Pseudosulfitobacter pseudonitzschiae: one gene and its partner. The protein of the gene in region 2 interacts with the protein of the main gene of each other region in a pairwise test. Links are inferred from orthologs where the notes say so. Each region holds a gene or a part of one and is shown on either strand. Other genes may lie near its edges. The genes, in order: SULPSESMR1_RS08975 and dnaA.

Evidence for each region.
Region 1: the proteins of dnaA (region 2) and SULPSESMR1_RS08975 interact in binary tests that used the Escherichia coli proteins (3 or more experiments, as listed by UniProt). The link is inferred for Pseudosulfitobacter pseudonitzschiae from one-to-one orthologs.

The regions. Positions count from the first base shown.
Region 1 is NZ_CP022415.1:1,848,950-1,864,962, reverse strand. The notes cover bases 6,158-9,156. They hold SULPSESMR1_RS08975 (replicative DNA helicase), read right to left. Parts: upstream 8,406-9,156; coding sequence 6,909-8,405; downstream 6,158-6,908. Other genes in these bases: SULPSESMR1_RS08970 (orotate phosphoribosyltransferase), read right to left, coding at 8,567-9,156; alr (alanine racemase), read right to left, coding at 6,158-6,788. In the rest of the region: purF (amidophosphoribosyltransferase), read right to left, coding at 1-394; SULPSESMR1_RS09010 (CvpA family protein), read right to left, coding at 635-1,189; DNA repair protein RadA, read right to left, coding at 1,214-2,575; SULPSESMR1_RS09000 (DNA repair protein), read right to left, coding at 2,743-3,507; SULPSESMR1_RS08995 (paraquat-inducible protein A), read right to left, coding at 3,596-4,099; SULPSESMR1_RS08990 (ABC transporter ATP-binding protein), read right to left, coding at 4,238-4,984; SULPSESMR1_RS08985 (MlaE family ABC transporter permease), read right to left, coding at 4,981-5,754; more of alr, read right to left, coding at 5,751-6,157; more of SULPSESMR1_RS08970, read right to left, coding at 9,157-9,247; pyrC (dihydroorotase), read right to left, coding at 9,324-10,358; SULPSESMR1_RS08960 (phosphoadenosine phosphosulfate reductase), read right to left, coding at 10,397-11,314; SULPSESMR1_RS08955 (glycosyltransferase family 2 protein), read right to left, coding at 11,411-12,490; SULPSESMR1_RS08950 (FkbM family methyltransferase), read right to left, coding at 12,487-13,194; SULPSESMR1_RS08945 (glycosyltransferase family 2 protein), read right to left, coding at 13,197-15,581; SULPSESMR1_RS08940 (sulfotransferase), read right to left, coding at 15,581-16,013. UniProt on the Escherichia coli protein: The main replicative DNA helicase, it participates in initiation and elongation during chromosome replication. Travels ahead of the DNA replisome, separating dsDNA into templates for DNA synthesis.
Region 2 is NZ_CP022415.1:3,236,229-3,245,542, forward strand. What follows is about bases 5,050-8,004. They hold dnaA (chromosomal replication initiator protein DnaA), read right to left. Parts: upstream 7,228-8,004; coding sequence 5,872-7,227; downstream 5,050-5,871. Other genes in these bases: dnaN (DNA polymerase III subunit beta), read right to left, coding at 5,050-5,692; rpsT (30S ribosomal protein S20), read right to left, coding at 7,734-7,997. Outside these bases: SULPSESMR1_RS15940 (DUF2853 family protein), read right to left, coding at 1-2; gyrB (DNA topoisomerase (ATP-hydrolyzing) subunit B), read right to left, coding at 305-2,722; SULPSESMR1_RS15950 (LysE family translocator), read right to left, coding at 2,801-3,421; DNA replication/repair protein RecF, read right to left, coding at 3,418-4,470; more of dnaN, read right to left, coding at 4,574-5,049; SULPSESMR1_RS15975 (enoyl-CoA hydratase), read right to left, coding at 8,122-8,898; mutM (bifunctional DNA-formamidopyrimidine glycosylase/DNA-(apurinic or apyrimidinic site) lyase), read right to left, coding at 8,962-9,314. UniProt on the Escherichia coli protein: Plays an essential in the initiation and regulation of chromosomal replication. Binds in an ATP-dependent fashion to the origin of replication (oriC) to initiate formation of the DNA replication initiation complex once per cell cycle.

The DNA of each region.
Region 1 (16,013 bases), 1.4 Mb from region 2 along the record:
GGCGCAGGGCGTTGGCATTGGTGATGTTGCCGTTGTGGGCAATCGCCGCACCGCCCATTGCAAATTCGCCAAAGAAGGGCTGTACGTCGCGGATCGCGGTCTGCCCCTTGTTGCCCGAGGTTGAGTAGCGGACATGCCCGATGGCAAGCGGGCCGGGCAGGGTTTCCATGATTTTCTGGCTGGTGAAATTGTCGCGCACATAGCCGAAGCGGCGTGCGGACTGAAAGCCAAGCTCGGCATCATAGCTGACGATACCGCCTGCTTCCTGCCCTCTGTGTTGCAGCGCGTGCAAGCCGAGGGCAACGAAGTTCGAGGCATCTTGGGTGCCGATCACACCAAAAACCCCGCATTCTTCTTTCAGCTTGTCGTCATCAAAGGGATGTGCGGGTGGCATCATGCATTCAGTCACGGGCGGATGGCTCCGAATCTGGGGTTGGACAGGTTTCTGATACTGGGGCCGTCGCGTGGTGTCACGCCCTGCGGCCGAAATAGTTGCAAGATTGCGAACCTGTGCTTCATGCGTGGCAACGCAATCGGTTTGAGGCGACACAATCAACTGTGTGTACATTGAAACTAGGGGCGCGGTCCCGCCCGTACAACCCTTGAGCGGACGGGCTGAGACGCGAATGCTGCATTATTGCTCGCAGGTTCCGATGAGGCCTTCGTATTGCTGGGTGATCCAGCCAAGGGCCTCTTCGGGTTTGCGGTCCTGAATGTCCGTGGTGAAGCGGCCAAAGACCGCTGCCGAGCGGCTTTCGTCCACGACTGTAAATTCCTGTCCTGTGATCACGGTGTCGTAGACAAAAAAGGCGACGATAACCAAAAGTATTCCGCGCGCCACGCCAAACAGAAAGCCCAGCCCCTGATCCACGCCACCCAGAGCCGAGCGTTGGACCAGCGAGGAAAACAGCGGGGTAAACAAAGACACGACAATCAGCGCCACGGCAAAGACCAACGCAAAGGCACCGATCACGCTCAGCTCGCAACTGTCGGCCAGAAATTCACCCACAACCGGGATTTCGCGCACCAGCGGTTCGACCTGAGGAGCAAACAGAAAGGCAAGGACCGCTGCCGCGATCCAGCCCGCGATGGCCATGATCTCGCGCACGATGCCGCGCCCGTAAGCCAGCAGCGCCGACAGAATGATGACGATGGCCACCACGCCATCAATGATTGTGAAACCGTCCATCATCCGTTCCTTGTCTGTGTGGCACTAACCGGCACCAAATACTTCACCCACGAAACTGGTCAGGTCGTGCATTTGTTGCACTTTGATGCCCGACGTTTCGATGGCTTTGCCCCCTGAAGGGGCAAGTGCGGTGGTAAAACCAAGTTTTTGCGCCTCTTTCAACCTGTTTTCGGTTTGAGGCGCCGGACGTAGGGCACCTGATAGGCTGATTTCCCCAAAAACCACGGCCCCTTCGGGCAGGGCTGCGTCTTCGCGCGCACTTAAAAGCGCTGCGGCCACGGCCAGATCGGCAGCAGGTTCTGAAATTTTCATGCCACCGGCGACGTTCAGATAAACATCAAGGCCGGCAAAGGGTATGCCGCAGCGCGCCTCGAGCACCGCGAGGATCATCGCCAGCCGCCCACCATCCCAGCCGACAACCGTCCGGCGTGGCTGGCTGTGGGGCGAGGGGGCAACGAGGGCTTGCAGTTCGACCAGAACGGGACGGGTGCCTTCGATGCCTGCAAACACCACCGAACCTGCGCTGGGTTTGCCACGTTCGGATAAAAACAGCGCCGAAGGGTTGGTGACCTGTTCCAGCCCGCGACCAGTCATTTCGAAGACGCCGATCTCGTCCGCAGGGCCAAAGCGGTTCTTGACCGCGCGCAGGATGCGGAACTGGTGGCCGCGCTCGCCTTCGAAATAGAGCACGGTGTCGACCATATGTTCCACGACGCGCGGGCCTGCGATCTGGCCGTCTTTGGTGACGTGGCCCACAAGGATCACCGAGACGCCCTTGCGCTTGGCAAAAGTGGTCAGCTCGTGCGCCGCCGAGCGGACCTGACTGACCGAGCCGGGGGCGCTGTCGACCGTGTCGGACCACATCGTCTGGATCGAATCGATGATCGCAAGGCCGGGCTTTTCGGCTTCCAGCGTGGTCAGGATGTTGCGCAGGTTGGTTTCGGCGGCCAGTTGCACGGGCGCGTCGGACAGGCCCAGACGCTTGGCACGCATCCGCACCTGTGCTGTGGCCTCTTCACCGCTGACATAGATCGTTTTGACGCCCGCACGAGCAAATTCGGCAGCCGCTTGCAGCAAAAGAGTCGATTTTCCGATGCCCGGATCGCCGCCGACCAACAGCGCCGAGGCGGGCACAAGCCCGCCGCCCAGCACGCGGTCAAGCTCGTCTATGCCGGAATGGGTGCGCGGGGGCGGCGATTCTTCGGTTTGAAGATCGGTCAACTGGATTGCAGAGCCACGGTTGGCGCCGAGCGACTTTTTACCACCCGCCGACAGGCCCGCGTCTTCGACTATGGTGTTCCAATCGCCACAGGCGTCGCAGCGCCCTGACCATTTGGTGTGCGTCGCACCACAGGCGGTGCAGGTGAAGGAGGGTGTTTTCGCCATGGCACTGATGTGCCTGACGCAGAGGGGAGCGTCAAAAGGTAAATGTGCGAATAGGTCGGTGGCGGAGTTATTATATTTGCGGGGGCTCTGCCCAAGTTTTTATATTTGCGGGGCTCTGCCCCCGACGCTGCGCGTCTCCCCCGGAGTTTATCAGGCAAGATGAAAAGCTATTCTGCGGCCTTGGGCATCATCTTGGTCACAGTGTTGTCGGTGGTGACAATGGTCTGCAGACCCAGTTCTGGCAGCACCTCGCGCATTTCGGCACGCAGGCGGTCCAACTGGGCCGCGGCCACGGATTCCTCAAGTTCGACGTTGGTCAGCCAGTGTTTGAATTCGGAGCTGACGGCTTTGGCGTGGTCAAGACGGGTGTTGAACTGGTCCACCTCATATTGGCGTTGCTCAAGAAAACTGCGCGCGCGGGCGACGCGCTCGTCCGAATAGACTTCGGCCAGTTCCTTGGAAATGTGGGACATTTGGGCGGCGACTTCGAGCAAGGCAGGCTCGAGCGATCCCAGATCAGGGTGATCGCGCAGATAGGCGATGCGTTCGCGAACCGCGTCGAATTCGGTGGAAAAGCGAAAGACATCGCCGCGATCAGCGGCGTGAACGGCGGCATAGGCGCGGGTGATATCGGTCATATTGACCGAGAAATCGCGATGCGCGTTTTCAAGCTGCATGGTGCGGTAGGCGCTGGGGAGGAAAAAGCAAAGGCAGACAGCAAAAACAGTCAGGGCGATCTGGGCGTACATGCCTGCCTGCGGTACGGGGGCACCATTCCATGACAACGGCAGGTCGAACCAATGCCACTGACCGGTGGCTGCCATGCCCGTTGCCGCCGTCAAACCGACCGCGGTCAGAATGAAAAAGGCCAGCGCAGCCCGTTGCATCAGGAATCGAATAAGGTGTGCGAGCGTTCTAAAAGAGTTTGTCAAATGTCCTCCCCCCAGAAAACCGATACATCGGCAAGTATACGCCGATAGAGGGTCAACCACTAAGCGGAAACTTTGTTCCCTATTATTATCACCGGATTTTAGGCGTGCTGTGGTGCGGGGTCGGCTGAGAGATTGTTTCCGATTCTGCGGCAATACGTGAATTTACCTGCTTTTGTTCTGTGCGCAGGCCAATCCAAATCGAAGCGAGGATACAGGCGGTGAACAGATAGAGGCCCCAGGCGACTTCGATCCGGCCAACACCGATGCCTTTGGTCAGTGTGATGTAAAGTGCGATCAGAAAGATTTCGGCCATCGCCAGTTTGCCCAGCACATGCAGCGCCGGCAGGCAGCGCGGGCTGAGCAGATTCCAATGCAGCAGCGCAAGGCCGATGGTTTTAAGGTAGGGCGCAAAGAGCGCAAAGACCGTGACCACCAGTGCCAGAAACACGTCCGAGGCCCAAAGCGATTGCAGCCCTGTCATCACGCTGATTTCTGACAGGCCGAACAGCGGCAACAGTCCCGCGCGCATCAACGGGGCGAACCACGCCACGGGATAGGCGACCAGCAGGGCAAGGTTGAGACAGCGCAGCATGGGTGCACTTGGGCGCAGGGTGCGCAATGTGTCAAGTCAGTGCTGTTGCATCGCAATGCTGACCCGAACCGGCCGGGCGTTTCCGGCGCAGCCCTTGCACACAGGGTCGCATCCTGAACAGGCTTTTGTATCCAAGGGTTAGCGAACGGCGGCGATGGGCCCTGTGGCGCGACCGTGGATAAACTGGTCGACATAGGGGTCTTGGGACGTGTCCAGCTTGGCCACAGGTCCGCTCCATTTGATCACACCCTCGTGCAGCATCGCCACGTTGTCGGCGATGGCGCGCACCGAGGTCATGTCGTGGGTGATGGTCACTGCCGTCGCGCCCATTTCGGTGACAATCTCGCGGATCAGGTCGTTGATGACACCCGCCATGATCGGATCAAGACCGGTGGTGGGTTCGTCGAAAAAGATGATCTCGGGGTCGGCGGCGATGGCGCGGGCAAGGCCCACCCGCTTTTGCATGCCCCCCGACAGTTCGGCGGGCAGGCGGTCGGCCACATCCTCGGTCAGGCCCACACGCCGCAGTTTTTCGATGGCGATGGCGCGGGCCTGTTCGTGGGGGCGTTTGAGCGATCCGCGCAGCAAACGAAAGGCGACATTTTGCCAGACGGGCAGGCTGTCGAACAGCGCCGATCCTTGAAACAACATGCCAAAGCGCGCCAGAAACGCGTCGCGGTCGGTGCGGGTGATGTCGACGCCATCGACGGTGATTGTGCCCTGATCAGGCGTCACAAGACCCAGTACCGCCTTGATCGTGATGGATTTTCCGGTGCCAGAGCCACCGATGATGACCATCGATGTGCCCTTGGGGACATGCAGGTTCACGCCGCGCAGCACGTGGTTGCTGCCAAAGGATTTGTGGACGTTTTCAAGCGTAATCATAGCGAGAAAAACACCCCCGTCAGCACAAAGTTCGCGGCAAGGATCAGGATGGCGGCGGCTTCGACGCTGCCCTTGGTGGCGCGGCCCACACCTTGGGCGCCACGGCCTGAATTCATGCCGAAATAGCAGCCCATCAAGGCCGCAATAAAGCCGAACACGCCACCTTTGGCCAGTGACGACACGATGTCGCGCAGTTCAAGGAAATTCACTGTGTTTTTCAGATAGGCGGCGGGGTTGAACCCCAATGTGCCCGCGGCCACAGCCCAGCCACCCGCGATGCCGATCACATCGCCCACGCCCACCAGCAGCGGCACCACAAGGGTCGCGGCCAGCACCCGCGGCACTGTCAGATACTTCATCGGATGGGTCGACAGGGTGACAAGCGCGTCGATCTGTTCGGTCACCTTCATGGTCGCAATTTCGGCTGCGATGGACGAAGTTACGCGCGCGGCGATCATTAGCCCCACCAGCACTGGCCCCAACTCGCGCACCATGCCAATGGCGACAATCTGCGGCACCACGGCCTCGGCGTTGAACCGCGCGCCACCTGCATAGATCTGCAAGGCCAGCGCGCCACCGGTAAAGATCGCGGTCAGCCCGACCACCGGCAGCGACAGCCAGCCGATGTGCAGCAAGGCGATGGCCAGTTCACGAAAGTAGAACGGCGGGCGCAGCAGGTGGCTGATGGTTTGCAGGGCATAAAGCGTCACACGCCCCACAGCACCAAGCAGGCCCAGAACGGTGGCCCCGATGGCGGCCAGAATTTTCACTCGGTATACCTGCGGGCATAGCGGTGGCCCAGCGAGGTCAGGATTTCATAACCGATAGTGTCTGCGGCGCGGGCCAGATCATCGACGCCCTGATGGGGGCCAAGCAGTTGCAGATGGTCGGGATCGTGGTCCAGATCGGTGACATCGACGGTGATCAGATCCATCGACACGCGGCCCACGACAGGCAGGGCGGTGTCGCCTGCGTAGACTTGCGTCTTGCCGCTGCCCAAGGCGCGGATCAGCCCGTCGGCATAGCCGCCCGAAACTGTGGCGATGCGCGATGCACGCGGTGCTATCCAGCTGTTGCTGTAGCCCACAGGTTCGCCAGCGGCCACATCACGCACCTGAATCACCGGTGCATCAAGGGTCACCACAGGTTCGGCATCGGCAAAAGGCAGGCCGCCATAAAGACCCACACCGGGGCGGCACAGATCAAAGTGGTAATCCTCGCCCATCAGCGTGCCACCAGTGGCTGCCAGCGACCGCGGGGCGTCAATGCCGTCTGTCATCTCGTGGAACTGGCGCAGCTGGTGGGCGTTCATTTCGTGGTCCGGCTCGTCCGAGCAGGCCAGATGCGACATGATCAGGGCGGGGCGTTGGGCCACGGCGATGTCGCGCAGGGCGGACCATTCAGACGCCTGCATGCCCAGCCGGTTCATGCCGGTGTTCAGTTGCAAACCAAAGGGTGCACCGGGCAGGGCCTCGACATGGCGCAGCATCTGGTCGACCGAGTTCAGCACCGGTGTCAGGCGGGCTTCGCCAATGGCGCCTGTGTCGCCGTTCATATGGCCCGACAGCACATAGATTACGGGGCCTTGGCCAAGGGCTGCACGCAATGCGGCCCCTTCGTCGGCGGTGGCCACGAAAAAGCTGCGGCAGCCAGCGCGGGCCAGCACACGGGCGATCACGGGTGCGCCCAATCCATAAGCGTTGGCCTTAAGCACGGCACCGGTTTCAACCTCGGTGCGCGCGTCAAGCGATTGCCAATTGCGCGCAATAGCGCCCGTGTCGATTGTCAAAGTGGCCGTTGTCATGCGCGGGGTTGTGCCATGTTTCGATCCGAGGTCAAGGTGTATCGTCGCCGCGCCGCCCCGAGGCGGCGTAATATGCGGATATGCAACAAAAGGTGCCAGTGATCGCAGAGGCGGGTGCGCTTAAAACTCTTGCTCGCCCGCGCTTTGCTGCCACGGCTGCACGAGGTTGCCAAAGCGGGTAAAGCGGCCCTCGAAGCTCAGCTCGACGGTGCCAATTGGCCCGTGACGCTGTTTGCCGATGACCACTTCGGCGCGGCCGTGCAGGCGCTCCATCTCTTCTTGCCATTTGGCCATGGCTTCCAGATCGTGATCGCCGGGCTTTTCGCGCTCCTTGTAGTATTCCTCGCGGAACACGAACATCACCACGTCGGCGTCCTGCTCGATCGAGCCGGATTCGCGAAGATCCGACAGCTGCGGGCGTTTGTCCTCGCGGCTTTCCACCTGGCGCGACAGCTGCGACAGGGCGATGACCGGAATATCCAGTTCCTTGGCGATGGCCTTGAGGCCCATGGTGATCTCGGAAATCTCGTTCACCCGGTTTTCCGATTTGCCGGTGCCGCGCACCAGTTGCAGATAGTCGACGATCAGCACGTCCAGCCCATGTGTCCGCTTCAGACGGCGGGCGCGGGCGGCCAGCTGGCTGATCGGCAGGGCGGGCGTGTCGTCGATATAAAGCGGGCAGGCTTCCAGCGACTTGGCCGCATCCACGAACCGGCGGAATTCGGTTTCGGTCATGTCACCGCGGCGGATCTGCTCAGAGGGCACTTCGGACGCTTCGGAGAGGATTCGCGCGGCCAGCTGTTCGGCGCTCATTTCCAGCGAGTAAAACCCCACGACGCCGCCGTCGATGGCCCCCTCGGAGCCGTCGGGCAACAGGCCGCGTTTATAGGCCTTGGCGACGTTGAAAGCGATGTTGGTCGCCAGCGAGGTTTTGCCCATCGACGGACGCCCCGCAAGGATCAATAGGTCGGAGCGGTGCAAGCCGCCCAGCTTCTTGTCCATGTCGATCAGACCGGTCGAGACACCCGAAAGGCCCCCCTCGCGTTGATAGGCGGCATTGGCGACGTTGACCGCATCGGTCACCGCCTTGAGGAAGGACTGGAACCCGCTTTCGGTCTGGCCTTGTTCGGCCAGTTTATAAAGCTGCTGCTCGGCCTCGACGATCTGTTCGCGCGGCTCGGAGGCCACGTCGACCTTGGCCGCCTTGGCGCTGATGTCGCGGCCAAGGATGATCAGGTCACGGCGCACCGCCAGATCATAGATCATCTGGGCATAATCGCGCACCGCAAAGGCGCTGATCGCGGCACCGGCCAGACGTGCAAGATAGGCGGGGCCGCCCAGTTCCTTCAGGCCTTCGTCGTCTTCCATGAACGCCTTGAGCGTCACCGGCGAAGCAAGGTTGTTCTTGGCGATCCGTGCCGAGGCGATGTCGTAGATGCGCGCGTGCACGGGGTCGTAGAAATGGTGCGGCCCGATGATCGACGCGACACGATCGTAGATGTCGTTGTTGGTCAGGATCGCACCCAGAAGCTGTTGCTCGGCCTCGATGGAATGCGGCATGGTTTCGGCGGCCTGAACCTCGGGCGTGCCGTTATGGATACTGCTGATCTCGTTCATTGCTGACCCCGTTTATTGACCCGTCTTGCGCGGGTGCCCTGTCTTAGACGGCAGGGCGCTGCGCAAGCAATCTGGAAATCCTGTGGATAACCCGACCGTAGGGGGTAGCCTACATCATCTGGTGGAAAATTGCAGTGCCTTAACCAGATGATGTGGCGGACTTACGCCTTTTTATGTGCCTCTTGCCACCCGCGCGGGTCGTTCAGGAAGGCTTCGACGCCGTCGAGGGTGGCCGCGTCAAAGGTGCCTTGCGCCTTGGCTTCGGCCAGCACGTCCCACCATGTACACAGGTGGTGCAGCGCAACCCCATGATCGCCCAAGGTCTTTTCGGTTTCAGGGAAGATGCCGTAGTAAAAGATCACCGCCGTGTGGCCGCAAGTGGCGCCGGTTTCGCGAATCGCATCGACAAACGACAGCTTCGAGCCGCCGTCGGTGGTCAAATCCTCGACCAGCAGAACGCGCTGGCCTTCGGTCATCACGCCCTCGATGCGGGCGTTGCGGCCGTAGCCTTTGGGTTTTTTGCGGACGTATGTCATGGGCAGCGCCATGCGTTCGGCCACCAGCGCGCCAAAGGGGATGCCAGCGGTTTCGCCGCCTGCCACGTTGTCGAATGCCTCGAAGCCTGCGTTGCGCATGACGGTCACGGTCAGAAAATCCATCAGGGTCGAGCGGATGCGCGGATAGGAGATCAGCTTGCGGCAGTCGATATAGGTGGGGCTGGGCAGGCCCGAGGCCAGTGTGAACGGGTCTTTGGCATTCAGGTGCACGGCTTCGATCTCAAGCAACATACGGGCAGTCAGGCGGGCCATTTCGGCGGCATCGGGATAGCTGGTAGGGATCATGTGGGTCGTCCTCGGGCGTTGGCGCGTGTGGAGGGTGCGGGAGCCTCCGGCGGGAGTTTATTTGGCAAGATGAAGTTCAGGTGACCGACCAGTCCAAGGGCATCGCGGGGTCGAAGATGGTAACGGGGCCGTCGTCAGTGTCGATGTGTGGCGGGTAGGTCGGCGGTGTTTTGGTCAGCGTCAGGGTCGTGGTATTGGCAGGCAGGCCGTAGAAGGCGGGGCCGTTCAGCGAGGTGAACTCTTCGAGCCGGTCAAGCGCGCCATCCTGTTCAAAGACCTGCGCAAGGATCGACATGGTGTTGGGCGCGGTAAAGCAGCCCGCGCAGCCGCAGGGCAGCAGCTTGTTGGCATCGGTGTGCGGCGCGCTGTCGGTGCCCAGAAAAAACCGCACGTCGCCGGAGGTGGCGGCACGGCGCAGGGCAAGGCGGTGGACCTCGCGCTTGGCCACGGGCAGGCAATAGTAATGCGGTTTGATGCCACCTGCGAGGATATGGTTGCGGTTGATCACAAGGTGATGCGTGGTGATTGTGGCACCCAATGTTTCGTCTTGGGCGCTGGCGTAGTCCACGGCGTCGGACGTGGTGATATGTTCCATCACCACCCGCAATCCGGGCGTGGCGCGGCGGATCGGATCGAGGACGCGGTCGATGAACACCGCTTCGCGGTCGAAGATGTCGATGTCGGGATCGGTGACTTCGCCGTGTACGCACAGCGGCAGTCCGATCTCGGCCATCTTTTCCAGCACCGGACGCACAGTGTCGAAGTTGGCCACACCCGAGGCTGAATTGGTGGTGGCCCCGGCGGGGTAAAGCTTGACCGCTTTGATCAGACCAGAGGCGTGCGCCTGTGCCACGTCAGTGGGGTCGGTGTCCTCGGTCAGGTAGAGGGTCATGAGCGGCGTGAAATCCATGCCCTCGGGCAGGGCGGCCATGATCCTGTCGCGATAGCCTTGGGCCTGTGCGCCGGTCACAACGGGCGGCACCAGATTGGGCATAATGATCGCACGGGCGAAATGGGCAGCGGTTTGGGGCAGGACGGCACGCATCATTGCGCCATCGCGCAGGTGCAAGTGCCAGTCATCGGGGCGGCGGATCGTGAGGGTATCTGTCATGCCCTGCCGTTAGCACGCGGCGCGGCAGCGCACCAGCGTCAGTTGCCCAGTTCTTTTAGCTTGCGGGCAAAGCGGGGCGCATTCATGCGGCCCGTGACGTTCTTGCAAAGGGAATGGATCAACTGCACGCGGTTGTCGATTTCAAGCGACGACAGCAGGTTGCGCAGATAGGGCGGATAGGCGCGGCGCGCCCGCCAGAGGGTGGCAAAGCTGGCATCGTTTAGCGCGCCGGTTGCGGCCTGTTCCAGCAGCGGTTTCAGCACGTCCATCTCGATCATGTTGGTCTGGATCGCGTCTCCCATATGGCGGGTGCGAAGTTTTTGCACATTGGCGCGGGTGAACAGCGCCGCGTGCATCGCGTCCAGACTTTCGCGCGGATCATAGATAACAAAGGCGCGGGCGGCGGCGTCCAACATGTCGGGCGCATAGCCGTAGCGCCGTGTAAAATCAGTGCGGCGCATGTCGGAAAAGCGGTCGTCCCATTCGGTGACACGCACATCAAGTGTGGCTTGGGGCTGGATCGTCAGCACGGTGGCACCGGGCGAGGCGACCGAATAGGCCGCTGCTGCATAGCCGCAGGGGCCTGCGCCGTAAAACACGACTGTTTCGAATTCGTCGAAAAAGCCGTCATCGACCAGACGGTCAAAATAGGCATAGAGGGCTTCGTCGCGGAACCAAGTGTCACCGTCCGAACCTATGCACAGATGCGACCAGCCATGATCGCGCACCATGTTCCAGCCCAGTGGCACCGCAGCTTCGGACAGCGCACGCATTCCTTGGATTGTCTCGAAGGTGACCAGCAGTGTTGTGCCCTGTTCCACAAATGCCGCGAAATGGCGTTTGCCCAGCGGCTCGAAATAGCCGCGTTCTTCGGTAATACCGGCCAGTTTGGTCAGCCATTCGCCTTTGGTGAGGCCTGAAAGCTCGGCGTTGAATGTGTCGGCTGCATCCTGCATCGGGGGCCCTCGGTACCTAAAGCGCGCGGATTTTTCCACGCGTGTTTAGGCCGCAGAGCTAAATGCGCAATGCGGCAAAATTGCGGAAAAAAAGCGCTACTGAGGGGTCTTTGGTGCGTCTTTCGCATCGATGCGGGCATTGCTGCGGGCGCGGTTGGCGTAACGGATCATGAACGCAGCGGCCTTTGGGGCAACAGGACGGGTGGGGCCTGCCATCAGCAAACGACCGAACAGAGCGCGAAACGGTTCTTGTTGCATCAGCGTGTCAAAGCGGGCGTGCCGCCATGCAACCGCCTGTTGATGCAGCGGGCCCAGCACCGGATCGGACATGAGGTCGCGTAGGACAGGCGCACTGGCGGCGGCCATGCGCTGGATGCTGGTATCGGTATCGTCGCAAAAATTCCGCTCGATCCAGTAATCCAGCCCCAACGCGTGATCGGAATGCACTGCGCGGCCACGGTCGGCCTTTAGCACATAGCTTTCCATTGCGCCCAGAGGATAATGGTTAAGCTGTGCCAGCGCAAAGTTCGACCGACCGTAATTGCTGAATAGGCGTTTGGTCTTGAACTGCGCATCCAGTGCGCGGCCTTCGCCGTCGAACCAGCGTGCGCGCTCCAGCAGGTCGGGGTCGGGGTTGCGGGGGCGGTGGACACCGAGTTTGCGATAGGTGCCGTCATTTCTGTACAGCGTCTTGAACATCGACGCGCGCCACGGCCAGTGCAGCACCACGGGCGCGCATTTGGTAAAGGTGCGGGTGACAGGCGCGTCGGTATACCTGACCTGATCCGCGTTGCCGAACAGCCGCCATGTCAGGGTGATGGCGGTGGCATCGGGCAGGGCGTCCAGCAGGGCAGGCACGGTGCCGTCGCCCGTATGGATGTTCACAAATTCGTCGACGTCCAGCGACAGGATCCAGTCGGCCTGTTGGACCACGTCCAGCTTTTGCGCGTGTTTAAGCGCGGTAAACTGGATGCCGCCCTTGTCATAGGGTCCGTCGTTGCGGATGTGCGTCAGCCAGCCGCGATCGGCCAGTGCATCCAGCATGACATCGGTGCCATCGTCACAATCGTTCGAGAACACCAGAAAATGCGTAAAGCCGCAGGCGCGGTGATGCGCCAGCCATTCCAGCAGGAACGCGGCTTCGTTGCGGACGCACAGAACGGCAAGAATGTTCACGCCGTGGGCCATGTCCTGCGGAATGCGACGATCTTGCCCGACGATCCGCGTGCGTAATACTTCAATCCGGCCTCCATCATTGCAGCAAAAATGGCATCGACCCCTGCGGGGCCGATCCATCTGGGGTGCAGTTTGACCACAGCCGCCCGCAGCCCCGTCAGGTCAAGATCGGGTACCAGATCGGCCTCGGCGCCTTGAACATCGACCACGACCAGCGTGGGCGACAGGCTTTTCATCAGGGTCTTTGCGTTTTGCACCGTGATTTTACCGATGGTCTCGGCGGGGCTGTCTTCGCGTTCAATCAAGGACGACATGGCGGGGTTCTTGCGCATGTAAAAATCGGCTGTGCCCTTGCGTTTGCCCAATGCGCCGGAAATCACGGTCGCATTTTCAATGTTGTTCAGTGCGAACATCCCCGACAGATAGGTTGCCAGTTCTGGATTTGCCTCGAGTGCGTGTACCATCCTGACCTTTTGGAGCCTGGCAAGAGTGGCCGAAACCGCGCCGAACCCCGCGCCGATGTCCAGCACTGTATCTTCGGGCAGTGCGGTGCGGCCGCACGCGGTGACAAGTGCGTTTTCGTAAGTGTTCTTGCGCAAAGCGGTTCTGATGGCGGGCGTCATAAAGGCCGCTTTGGGAAACTGCAGCCCGCGTGATTTGATGCTGGGTTGCGGGCTGGGTGCAGCGTCTGTGGTGCTGTCCATCGTTAGCTCTCCATATCCAGTGCGAGGGCATAGGCCACACGCTCGACTTCTGTCAGCTTCACTTCGAGCGCCTGTTTATACAGATCCTCGAATTCGGGCATGGCGTGCAACTCGCAGGCTTTGGCTTTGTGCCAGTCCAGACCCGTCTGGTGCCAGCCGCGCAGGATGTCGTCCTGCATCAACCGGTCGTATTCCGCGCGCAGGCGCGGCAGGTTGCGTTTGATGGTGATGTCGCGAAAGTCGGACCAATCCATGCGTATCCAATAGTTGATTCCAATGGACCGGTCGACGTGCAGCGCACGCCCGCGCTGGCGCTTGATCAGAAAGCTTTCAGCCGACCGAAGCGCATAGTGGTTCAGTTGCAACAGATCGTAGCCGATGGATTTTTTCGATGACCGCCAGCCGTTTTCAGCGGCTTCCTTGGTCATATCCTTGCCCGAGCCGTTGACCCATTTCACCGTCTTCCTGAACGCTTCGTCCAGCTTGTTGGGGCGGTGGCAGCTGATTTTTTCATAGGCGCCGATGTTCTTGAACATGGTCTTGAAGCCCCAGACCGTGTGCGGCTTCGGGCAGTACTTGGGCGCACAGCGATCGAACTGGTCGATCACGAAATCATCGGCCAGAGCGGTGATCCCGTTGTGACCGAACAACCGCCACGTCATCGCCACGTTGGTCGCATCGGGAACCGCGTCAAAGAAATCCTGAAGCGTGCCGTTGCCGGTACGCACGTTCATGAACTCGTCCACGTCGATGTGGATGATCCAGTCGGCGTTTTTGATCACCGGTTCCTTCAACGACTGGTTCAGCGCGTATTGCTGGGGCGAGTTGCCCTTCCAACCGTCGTTGTTGCGGTGTTGCAGCACCCCCATCTCTTGCAGGCGGTCAAGGATTTCGCTGGTGCCGTCCTCGCAACCGTTTGTATAGATCAGAAAATTATCCACACCCATTGCGCGGTGATAGGCGACCCACTCGATGATATAGGGTGCTTCGTTTTTCATGCAGCCAACGATGACATTGCCGCTGCTGCCTGGGGGCAACTCACGCGGTGGTATAGGTGCGAATGCTGCGGCCAACTGTTCTTCGTCGATCGAGCCCAGCTTGTTGTGCGGGGCAAAAGACGAATTTTTAAGCTTGTCAAAGTTCTGGATCGCAAGCGGCGGCATCAGCTTGCGGGCGGCCTCGGTCAGCCCGTCATGTTCTGACGCAGGGGCCGCAGGCCGGGCGCTGCCCTTGGGCGATTTGGTGGCCTTGGCGGCGTCCAGATCGGCGCCTTTGGTCTTGCGCTCTTCGCGGGTTGCTTTGTTGATGCGCCACATAAAGCCCAGCAGGTATTGCGTGGCGCGAAAGCCGAACCTCGGATCGGCCTCTTGCCATGTGCCTTTGGCGCGCGGCTTTTTGAAGGTGTCTTTGGTCAGCGCCGGTTGCGATTTCAGCAAGGCGGTGTTGTCTGCGGTAAATGTTTTCGAGATGGCAGACAGCGACGCCACATCAACAGGATCGCCATCCACGTTGATTTCATTGATAAAAGATCGCCATAATTGGCGCGGCAGAATGCGTTTGCGGTCGGCCAGAACCTGCAACAACAGCGCGTTCATCTGCCGCCCGCGTGTAAGCGCCGCTGCCGATGTGGGCGCAGGCACCTCTGTTGGCGTCGCTTTGCCCAATACTGCGTCAATCCCGAACATGGCGCGGATTTCGTCGGTGACGGTATCGGCGGCAAACCCTTCGGCGTCATAGGGGCGCAAGGTGACACTTCCCGCGCCAAAGCCCGTCTCCCAATGGGTCACGAGACGCCTGTAGTCCAGCCAGAATGGCGCGGCCTGATTTTCAATGAAGACGCCCGCCTGCGGGTCGATTGCGGGGGCGGTGGCAAGGCAGTCGTCCCACCATGTTTTGCTGCCCGCCAGTTCCATCTCTTGTGCCAGTGACCTGCCGCGCCCTTCAAGGATTTGTTCGGCGTACCAGCGCGACAGCAGACTGGCCTGTTCGTCCACATGGGCAATGATGCGAATATCGTCCGACAGCGGCCTTAACAGCCCGTGCAGCCGCGCAATTTCAGAAGATTGCCCCAGACTGACCCCCAGTTGCGAGGCAGACAGGATCAGGTCGGTCGGATTGTGCTGTGCCACCTCACGGGCCAGATCGTTGGCCACGGTGTCAAATAGAACCTGTTGTTTATCCTGCGGAATATACCCACGGTTAAAGCGCAACGGATCTACATGCGCGGGGTCGGTGACGGCCATATACAGCCGCGTGTGGTTCTTGGGGCCCGGACTGCGTGGAAACAGATAGCCCTTGGCCAGCAACTGCTCGCGTTTGTCGGCCATGACCGATTGCAGACGGTCTGCGCCCACTTGTTCCAGACCAATATGCAAATGAATGCGCATCATGACGCCTTTTTGTTCGAATTGCTGTTCACGCGGCCCCACCACGGCAGGGGCACACCCAGAAAGGACGCGATGCGGTCGCGCGCGCCCGCGTCGGCCACATCATATTCCAGAAAATCTTCGCGGTCGTGAAACAAAGCCCGCAGATGCGCGTAATGGGCACTGATCCACTGTTCGCGCTGCTTTGTCGTCTCGCCGTAACCTGCGGGCAATCCCGGAATATCCGCCTGCGGCAGCCGTGCCACACCCAAATCGGACCACGCCAGCATCGACTGGCTCAGTTGGAACGGATCGCGATTCGAGGCCAGAAATTTCACGCCCGGATGGTGGGTGCGAATCGCTTCGATCAGGCCGAAATCCATCTGCGGCCACAGCGACTTCCCGTCGCGCAACAGGCTGATCTCGGTCACGCATTCGAATGGCCCCAGATGC
Region 2 (9,314 bases):
ATAGTCAGTCTCCTACCTTGGTATTGGCCGCAAAACCGGCCTTGGATAAAAGTCTAAGGGCTATCCGTGCCGCAAAAAAGGAAAAATTTTCACAAAGTTCCCCCTCTGCGCGCGCATACAGACCCAATTCCAAGTGTGCTTACCGTTAAAGCTGACTGTTTGGCGTGCATAAGGCACAACTGCGCCCCGCCGTGTCACCAAGGCGGACTGCACATGCCGCAGGGTGTCAAAAGTTCCGCGATACCCGAACCGAATACAGACAATCGGGCGCGTGCCATGCTGCGCCAGCACGCCCCCTGATTGATCAGAAATCCAGATTTTCTACGTTCAGCGCGTTTTGCTGGATGAACTCGCGGCGCGGTTCGACCACGTCACCCATCAGCTTGGTGAACAGGTCGTCAGCCTCGGCCATGTCCTCGACACGCACTTGCAACAGCGTCCGCGCATCCGGGTCCAGCGTGGTTTCCCACAGCTGGTCGGGGTTCATTTCACCCAAACCCTTGTAGCGTTGCAGCGACAGACCCTTTTCGCCCTCGGCCAGAACGGCGTCGAGCAGGTCCATCGGCCCATAGATCATCTGGCTGCGGTCCTTACGCACCAACTGTGCAGGCATGTTGTAGACATCTTGCAGGTGCTGCGTGAACGTGCCGGTCTTGCGAGCCTCGCCGCCGCGCAGAATGCGACCGTCCAGCGTGCGCACCTCTTCGACGCCGCGCAGGATACGGGCCAGACGCACGCCGTGGTCCTGAGTGATGCGCCCCTGCCAGCCTTTTTCGTATTCCAGCGCGATCAGGTTCAGACGCTCGGCCACCCTGTCGGCGACACCTTGCAGGTCACGCTCGACCGCACCTTCGGAAAACGCACCGGCAATTGCCGCCTGTTCCAGAATGTGACGCGGATAATGCGTTGGAAACGCTTCCAGTACACGGCGCATCTGGCGGGCGTGATCGACAACACGGGCCAGATCGGCGCCGCTGATTTCCTCGCCGTTGCCCTGACGCAGCATGGCGCCGTCGATGCCCTGATTGATCAGGTATTCTTCCATCGCAGTCTGATCCTTGAGGTAAACCTCGGACTTGCCACGCGACACTTTGTACAGCGGCGGTTGCGCGATGTAGAGATAACCGCGTTCGATCAACTCGGGCATCTGCCGGTAAAAGAACGTCAGCAACAGCGTGCGGATGTGTGCGCCGTCAACGTCCGCATCGGTCATGATGACAATTTTATGATAGCGCAGCTTGTCGATATTGAACTCGTCACGGCCAATGCCGGTGCCAAGCGCCATCACAAGGTTGCCGATCTCCTGACTGCCCAGCATCCGGTCGAACCGCGCGCGTTCCACGTTCAGGATTTTACCCTTCAGCGGCAAAATCGCCTGTGTCTGGCGGTCACGGCCCGTCTGTGCAGACCCTCCGGCGCTGTCACCCTCGACAAGAAAGACTTCGGTTTTGGACGGGTCTTTTTCCGAGCAATCCTTGAGCTTACCCGCCAGAAAGTTCACATCCATCGCTGTTTTGCGCCGCGTCAGATCACGCGCTTTGCGGGCGGCCTCGCGGGCCAAAGCGGCTTCGATGATTTTGCCGACGATAATCTTGGCTTGCAGCGGGTTTTCTTCGAACCACTCTGCCAGCTTTTCGTTCACCAGACTCTCGACAGCAGGCCGCACTTCGGAACTGACCAGCTTGTCCTTGGTCTGGGACGAAAACTTTGGATCGGGCACTTTGACAGACAGCACACAGGTCAGACCTTCGCGCGCGTCATCGCCTGTGAACGAAACCTTTTCCTTTTTCGCGATCCCGCTGGACTGGGCGTAATTGTTGATTGTCCGCGTCAGCGCACCCCGAAAGCCCGCCATATGGGTGCCACCATCCCGCTGGGGGATGTTGTTGGTAAAGGGCAGGACGTTCTCGTGATAGCTGTCGTTCCACCACATCGCGACCTCGACGCCGATTTCGTCACGCTCTCCCGAGATGAAAATCGGATCTTCCATGATCGACGATTTCGACCGGTCAAGGTATTTGACGAACTCCTTGACGCCGCCCTCGTAGAACAGTTCGGACCGCAGGGGTTCTGCGGGGCGTTCATCCGTCAGAATGATCCGCACGCCTGAGTTCAGGAACGCCAGCTCGCGCAGGCGCTTTTCCAATGTTTCGAACGAATATTCCAGATTCGAGAATGTGGTGGTCGAGGCGAGAAAGCGCACTTCGGTGCCGGTTTTGCCGTTGGAGTCGCCAACAACTTCAAGATGCTTGGCAGTGTAGCCGCCTTCGAACCGCGCGATGTGCTCTTTGCCCTCGCGCCAGATGCGCAATTCCAGCCAGTCGCTGAGCGCGTTCACAACCGAGACGCCAACGCCGTGCAAACCGCCCGATACCTTGTAGCTGTTGCTGTCGAATTTGCCGCCCGCATGCAGCTGGGTCATGATGACCTCGGCAGCTGAAACGCCTTCTTCCTCGTGAATACCTACAGGAATCCCGCGCCCGTTGTCGCTGACCGAAACCGAGGAATCTTCGTGGATTGTGACAGTCACTGCGTCGGCATGACCGGCCAGCGCCTCGTCAATGCCGTTGTCCACGACCTCGTAGACCATGTGGTGCAAACCCGACCCGTCGTCAGTGTCACCGATATACATGCCAGGCCGTTTGCGGACAGCATCCAAGCCCTTGAGAACTTTGATGGAATCCGCGCCATACTCTTGTGGCGCCTGCTCGTTTTCGGACATGCCGTTTCACCCTATATTTTTTGTTATTTTATACTGTTTTTGCAGGGGGATGTCACGCAATCGAGACAAGTTTCTGACCTAGACAAAGGGCAGGGCCAACCCCACCAGAATCAGCAGCGCACCGGCCCCGATATTGATTCGCCGCAGGGCGCCCGAGGTGGTGATAAACGTCCGCACACGCCCGACAAAAGCAGCCATCGTCAGATTGCCGACAAGCGGGATCAGAACCGATGCACCGACGATCAAAAGCACGTCGACCCACGTCACCGCGCGCAGATCGAAAAAGCCGGGCAAGACGCCCATGTAGAACAACACCGCCTTTGGGTTGCCCAGAATCGCAAGGATACCGGCCAGAAATCCGGCCATCATGCCGGGGCGGGTCAGGCGGCTGTCAGCGCTGATGGCAGCATCGGCATGGCGGATCAGCATGGCCCCCATGACGACGAACACGCCGCAGGCAATCCACCGCAGCACCAGCATAAAAGTGTCGAACACCGACAATATCCAAGAGATGCCCAGAATCGCGACCAACGGCCAGACGATATCGCCAATCGCTACGCCAAGCGCTAGCGGCCAAGCAGCGCTAAACCCGCCTGACAGGCCGCGTGCCATTAACGCCAGCCACACCGGACCCGGCGTCAGGAACAGGATCAACAGCGCGCTGCAATACAGCAACAGGTCGGACCACTGAAGCGTCATGTCACTGCCTCTACATGCGAAGCGCCATCCGCTTCGGTCACATTCAAATACTGCGCCCGCGCGCCCAGCGCATCAAACAGATTGCGGTCTGTGCCTGTCATCCAAGCCTGCGCACCCAGCGCCACGATTTCGTCATACAGCGCCGCGCGCCGGTCCGCGTCCAGATGGGCTGCAACCTCGTCCAGCAGCAACAGCGGTGGTGCGCCAAAGCTTTGTGCCAATGCCCGCGCATTCGCAAGGATCAGTGACACCAGCAGCGCCTTTTGCTCGCCGGTGGAGCAATCTCGGGCAGGCACGTCCTTGGCGGCATAGGTACCGATCAGATCGGCACGGTGCGGCCCGATCAGCGTGCGCCCTGCCGCCAGATCGCGTTTGCGACCCTCGGCCAATGCTGTGCGCAAATCGGCCTGGGTCGTGGGCAGGGGGACATCGGCGTGGGTCAACTCCAGATCTGCCGTGGGAAAGGCCGTCTGCGCGTCCTGCTGGGCGCTGTGCAGCTCGGACAAGGTCGTCAACCGGTTGGCGTGGATCGCCGCACCGGCCTGCGCCATCTGTGCCTCAAGTGCGCCGTACCACGCAGGATCGCGCACCATGTCTTTCAGCAGCCGGTTGCGTTCCCGCATCGCCTTTTCATAGGACAGCGACAGCTCCGCATGACCGGGCTCAAAACTCAGCGTCATCCGGTCCAGAAACCGCCGCCGCCCTTCCGCACCTTCGATCCACAGCCGGTCCATCGCTGGGATCAGCCACAGCACCCGTGCTACCCGCCCCAGCGCCACCTGAGCTGCCGCCTTGCCGTCAATCCGCACCTGCCGCGCGGCGCCTGCCTCTGATGTGATGTCAATCTCGTGAACCTGCCGCAGCGATGTCAGTACGCCAGAGATCTTCCAACCCAGCGCCTCCGGCCGTCGCGTCATATCCTCGGCGCTTGACCTGCGCAAACCGCGACCGGGCGAAAACAATGACACCGCTTCCAGAATGTTGGTCTTGCCTGCACCATTGGGTCCAAAGATCGCAACCGGGCGCGGGTCCACCGAAATTCGCGCCATGCGGTGCGACCTGAAATGGGAAACGGTCAATGCAGAAAGGGACAGCGTCACAACTGTCCCTTTCTTTTGGCCTGAAATATCCCCGCCGGAGGCAAGAAAACTCTTAAACGCGCATCGGCATGACGACATAGACAGCCGACATGTCATTGCCTTCACGCATCAACGTCGGGTCGCCTGACGAGTTGAACATGAACACAGCGTTTTCGCGGTCCACCTGGCTGGCGATCTCCAGCAGGTATTTGGCGTTAAAGCCGATTTCCAGCCGCTCGTCATTGTACGACACCGCCAATTCCTCTTCGGCGGCACCGCTGTCGGGGGCGTTCACCGACAGGATCAAACGATCTTCGTCCAGTTGCAGTTTTACCGCGCGCGAGCGTTCTGATGACACGGTCGCAACGCGGTCTACAGCGCGGGCAAAGTCGCTGGCGTCTACTTCCAGCTTGCGGGTGTTGCCCTGCGGAATAACGCGGGTGTAATCAGGGAATGTGCCGTCGATCACCTTCGACGTCAGCGTGATTTCCGGCGTGGCAAAGCGCACTTTGGTTTCTGACACCGACACGGCAATCTTCATCTCGTCATCATCCAGAAGCTTGCGCAACTCGCCTACGGTTTTACGTGGAACAATGACGCCGGGCATATCTTCGGCCCCTGCGGGCAGATCGGTGTCGATCCGCGCCAGACGGTGGCCATCTGTCGCGACACAGCGCAGCACCTTGCCGTCTTCGCCGGTGGACACGTGCATGTAGACACCGTTCAGATAGTACCGGGTTTCTTCAGTCGAAATGGCGAATTTGGATTTGTCGAAAAGGCGGCGCAGCTTGGCCGCCTCGATCGAGAAGTTCGACGCATATTCCGACGAGGCCATGACTGGAAAGTCTTCCTTGGGCAGCGTCGCCAGCGAAAAGTTCGACCGGCCCGCTTCCACTGTCAGACGACCGGCGGCGGCGTCGGCGGTCAGGGTGACCAACGCACCATCGGGCAGTTTGCGCACGATTTCATGCAGCGTGGTGGCGGACACGGTGGTGGCACCCGCGCGTTCGACCTGTGCTGGGGCCTTGTCCACCACTTCGATATCCAGATCGGTGGCGCGGAACATCACGTCAGATCCTTCGGCCTCGATCAACACGTTGGCGAGGATCGGGATCGTGTTGCGGCGTTCGACCACAGACTGGGCCTGGCTCACGGCTTTGAGCAACGCGGCCCGTTCAATACTGATTTTCATCTGTCCCTCTCCAATCGGACCACCGGGACGGGCAAACTACCCTATACCGGCACATTCTCAAGCTTTTTGTTTGTTGTCGGCTGGATTGCAGGAAGGGTCAAGCGTGGCAGGTGGATTGCATCCGTTCCAAACACAAACGGCACCCGAAAAGGGTGCCGTGTTGTACAGGTGACGCAGGTTTACGCTTCGAGCGCGCGGCGCAGCAGTTCAAGATCTTCAGCGATTTGCCCGTCCTGCACTTTCAGCTCTTCGATACGGCGCACGCCGTGCATGACGGTGGTGTGGTCGCGACCCCCGAACCGGCGGCCAATCTCGGGCAATGACCGGCTGGTCATATGTTTGGACAGATACATGGCCACCTGACGCGGCCGCGCATAGCTGCGCAGACGTTTGGGGCCGATCATATCCGACAGACGGATGTTGTAGTGTTCGGAAACACGGCGCTGGATTTCTTCGATGGTGATCTTGCGCTCGGACGCGCGCAGCACGTCGGCCAGACAGTCTTGGGTCAGATCCATGTCGATTTCGCGGCCCACAAGCGAGGCAAAGGCGAACAGACGGGTCAGCGCACCCTCGAGAACACGCACATTGGTCGAAATGCGGTGGGCAAGAAATTCCAGCACGCCGGGGGCTATGGTCAGACCGGGATAGTTGCGGCCCTGTTGTTCGACCTTGCTTTGCAGGATGCCCAAGCGCAGTTCGTAGTCTGTGGGGTGCAGGTCGACGACCAGACCACATTGCAGACGCGATTTGACGCGATCCTCAAGATCCTTGATTTCGCCGGGGGCGCGGTCAGCCGAGATGATGATCTGGCGGTTCTGGTCTACCAGTGCATTAAAGGTGTGAAAAAACTCTTCCTGCGTCGAATCCTTGCCAGCGATGAATTGAACATCATCCACCATCAACACATCGACATTGCGAAAGATTTCTTTGAAATCCATCATCTTGCGATCACGCAGCGCCTGAACAAACCGGTACATGAACTGTTCGGCGGACAAGTACAGCACAGACAGATCGGGGCGTGTTTGTTGCAGTTCCCATGCGATCGCGTGCATCAGGTGTGTTTTGCCCAGACCCACGCCGCCATACAGAAACAGCGGGTTGAACGTAACAGGGCCACCTTCGGCCACGCGTTTGGCGGCGGCATGGGCCAGTTCGTTGGGCTTGCCCACGACAAAGCTGTCAAAGGTGAAACGACGGTCCAGTGGTGCTGTGTTCAGCGCCGAGGAAGGTGCGACCTTGGCTGGGGCGGCGGCAGGCTTGGCAGGCGTTGAACGTGGTTTTTCGGACATATTGGCAGCGACGGTAAAGTTTAGCCGGTTTACGCTGGCATTCTCATGGCGCAGTTCGTGCAAAATCAGATCTGCAAAGTTCTGGCTGACATAATTGCCCATGAAGTTGGTCGGCACGTTGAATGTGGCAATGCCATCTTCAAGTTGCTGGAATTCCAGCGGCTCGATCCAAGTTGTGAAATTGTTCTGTCCCACGGTTTTGAGCAGCCGTTGTCTCAGCTGTCCCCATTTTTCTTGTGTCATTCTTTTATTCCCCAAGCCTTTCCGCTGTCCCCACCAAGCGCAATATGCACTCGGCCGCCTAATACTTCCCACGACACGCTCACATCATTCCGTGTCCCGACGGAAACAGATGCGACTTGCGTCGTCTTCGATCAGAAAACAGACTACGTCCGTGGGTGCCACGTAGGACCCCCAGAACGACGTGCGTCATTCCAAATATTGATGCGACAGGTGGCGCCAAAAAATCGGCATTCCACAGACACCATTCAGTCTTTGTCCAACTGTCCGGCCGGCAAACAAACCCTTTATAGTGCGGCAGCACGCGGGTCTGAGTGTCCTGTCCCCCCAGGCGAAGTGAATCGCTGGAACCTTGGTAGCAACTTCGTCAGCGACGCGGCAACAGAACTTAAATGTTGACTCGGGCTTTTGTGAAAAAGAATCTACGGGCCTTATTTTGAAGGCTCAAAAAACAAACGGCACCGCCTGAGCGATGCCGTTGCAAAACCGTCATAATTTTGTGTCTTGGCTTACGCCAGCGATTTAACGCGCGACGACAACCGTGACATTTTCCGCGAAGCGGTGTTTTTGTGATAGACACCCTTGGTGACGCCACGCATCAGTTCGGGCTGTGCAACGCGCAGTGCAGATTCGGCTGCGGCCTTGTCACCGGAAGCAATCGCTTCCTCGACTTTGCGCAGATATGTACGAATCCGCGAGCGGCGTGCTTTGTTGATTGCGAAACGTTTTTCGTTTTGACGGGCCCGTTTCTTGGCCTGAGGCGTATTTGCCATGTTTATCTCGTCCCAATGATTGGTGCGGTAGTTTAAGAACAGCCAAAAGCTGCGGTGAAGCCGCGTCTTTAGGCGCGCGGCCCGCCCGAGTCAACGTCTGACGTGTGAACGTCAGACGCAGGTACTATTTGTCGCGGAACTGCGGTTCACGTTTTTCCAGAAAGGCAGCCATACCTTCAGACTGGTCGTCGGTGGCGAACATTGAATGAAACAGCCGACGTTCAAACAGCAATCCGTCGCGCAGGGGCACTTCGAACGCCTGATTGACCGATTCCTTGATTGCCATAACCGAAATCATCGACTTCGACGCGATCTTGTTGGCGGCGGCCATCGTTTCTTCCATCAGCTTTTTGTTCGGCACCACGCGGCTGACCAATCCGCAACGTTCGGCCTCTTCGGCGTTCATGAAGCGGCCCGTCAGGTTCATATCCATCGCCTTGGACTTGCCTACGAACCGCGCCAGACGCTGGGTGCCACCGATGCCGGCCATTACGCCGAGGTTCACTTCGGGCTGGCCGAACTTGGCGCTTTCCGATGCGATGATGAAATCGCACATCATCGCCAGTTCACAGCCACCGCCCAGCGCATAACCGGACACAGCGGCGATGATCGGCTTGCGCACGCGGGTGATCGCTTCGGTGGAATCGGTGAACAGGTTACCCATAAAGCTGTCGACAAAGCTCATCTCGCTCATCATTGCGATGTCGGCGCCTGCGGCGAATGCTTTTTCCGATCCGGTGATGACGATGCAGCGCACCTTGTCATCCTTTTGCGCGTCGGTGACGGCATCTGCCAATTCACCCAACAACTCTTCGCTCAACGCATTCAAAGCGTCGGGGCGGTTCAGCGTGATGCGGGCGATGTGGTCATCTACGTCAACGATGATCGTCTCATAGGCCATATGAATGCTTCCATTTGTTGCCGTCTGAGGGCGTTCCTTAACATGGGTAGTGCATGTTTCAAGCTAAGTTTGACATAGCGCACAATAGAAAGAAGACCGCCCCGATTGCACAATTCTTTTCACAGTCCCGCCACAGCCGGGGGTGCGACAGGGCCGGCCTTCGCGGCCATAGACATCAAAGCTGTGTTGGAAATACCCAAGTTCTCCATCGGCTTGGCGGAAATCACGCAACGATGATCCCCCCGCGGCGATGGCGTCGGCCAGCACGTCGCGGATGATGGGAACAAGGGCGCGCACACGGGGTGGCGAGATGTTGCCGGCCTTGCGACGTGGCGACACACCGGCGCGAAAAAGGGCTTCGCAAACGTATATATTGCCCAATCCCGCGACAATCCGTTGATCCAGCAGCGCCGATT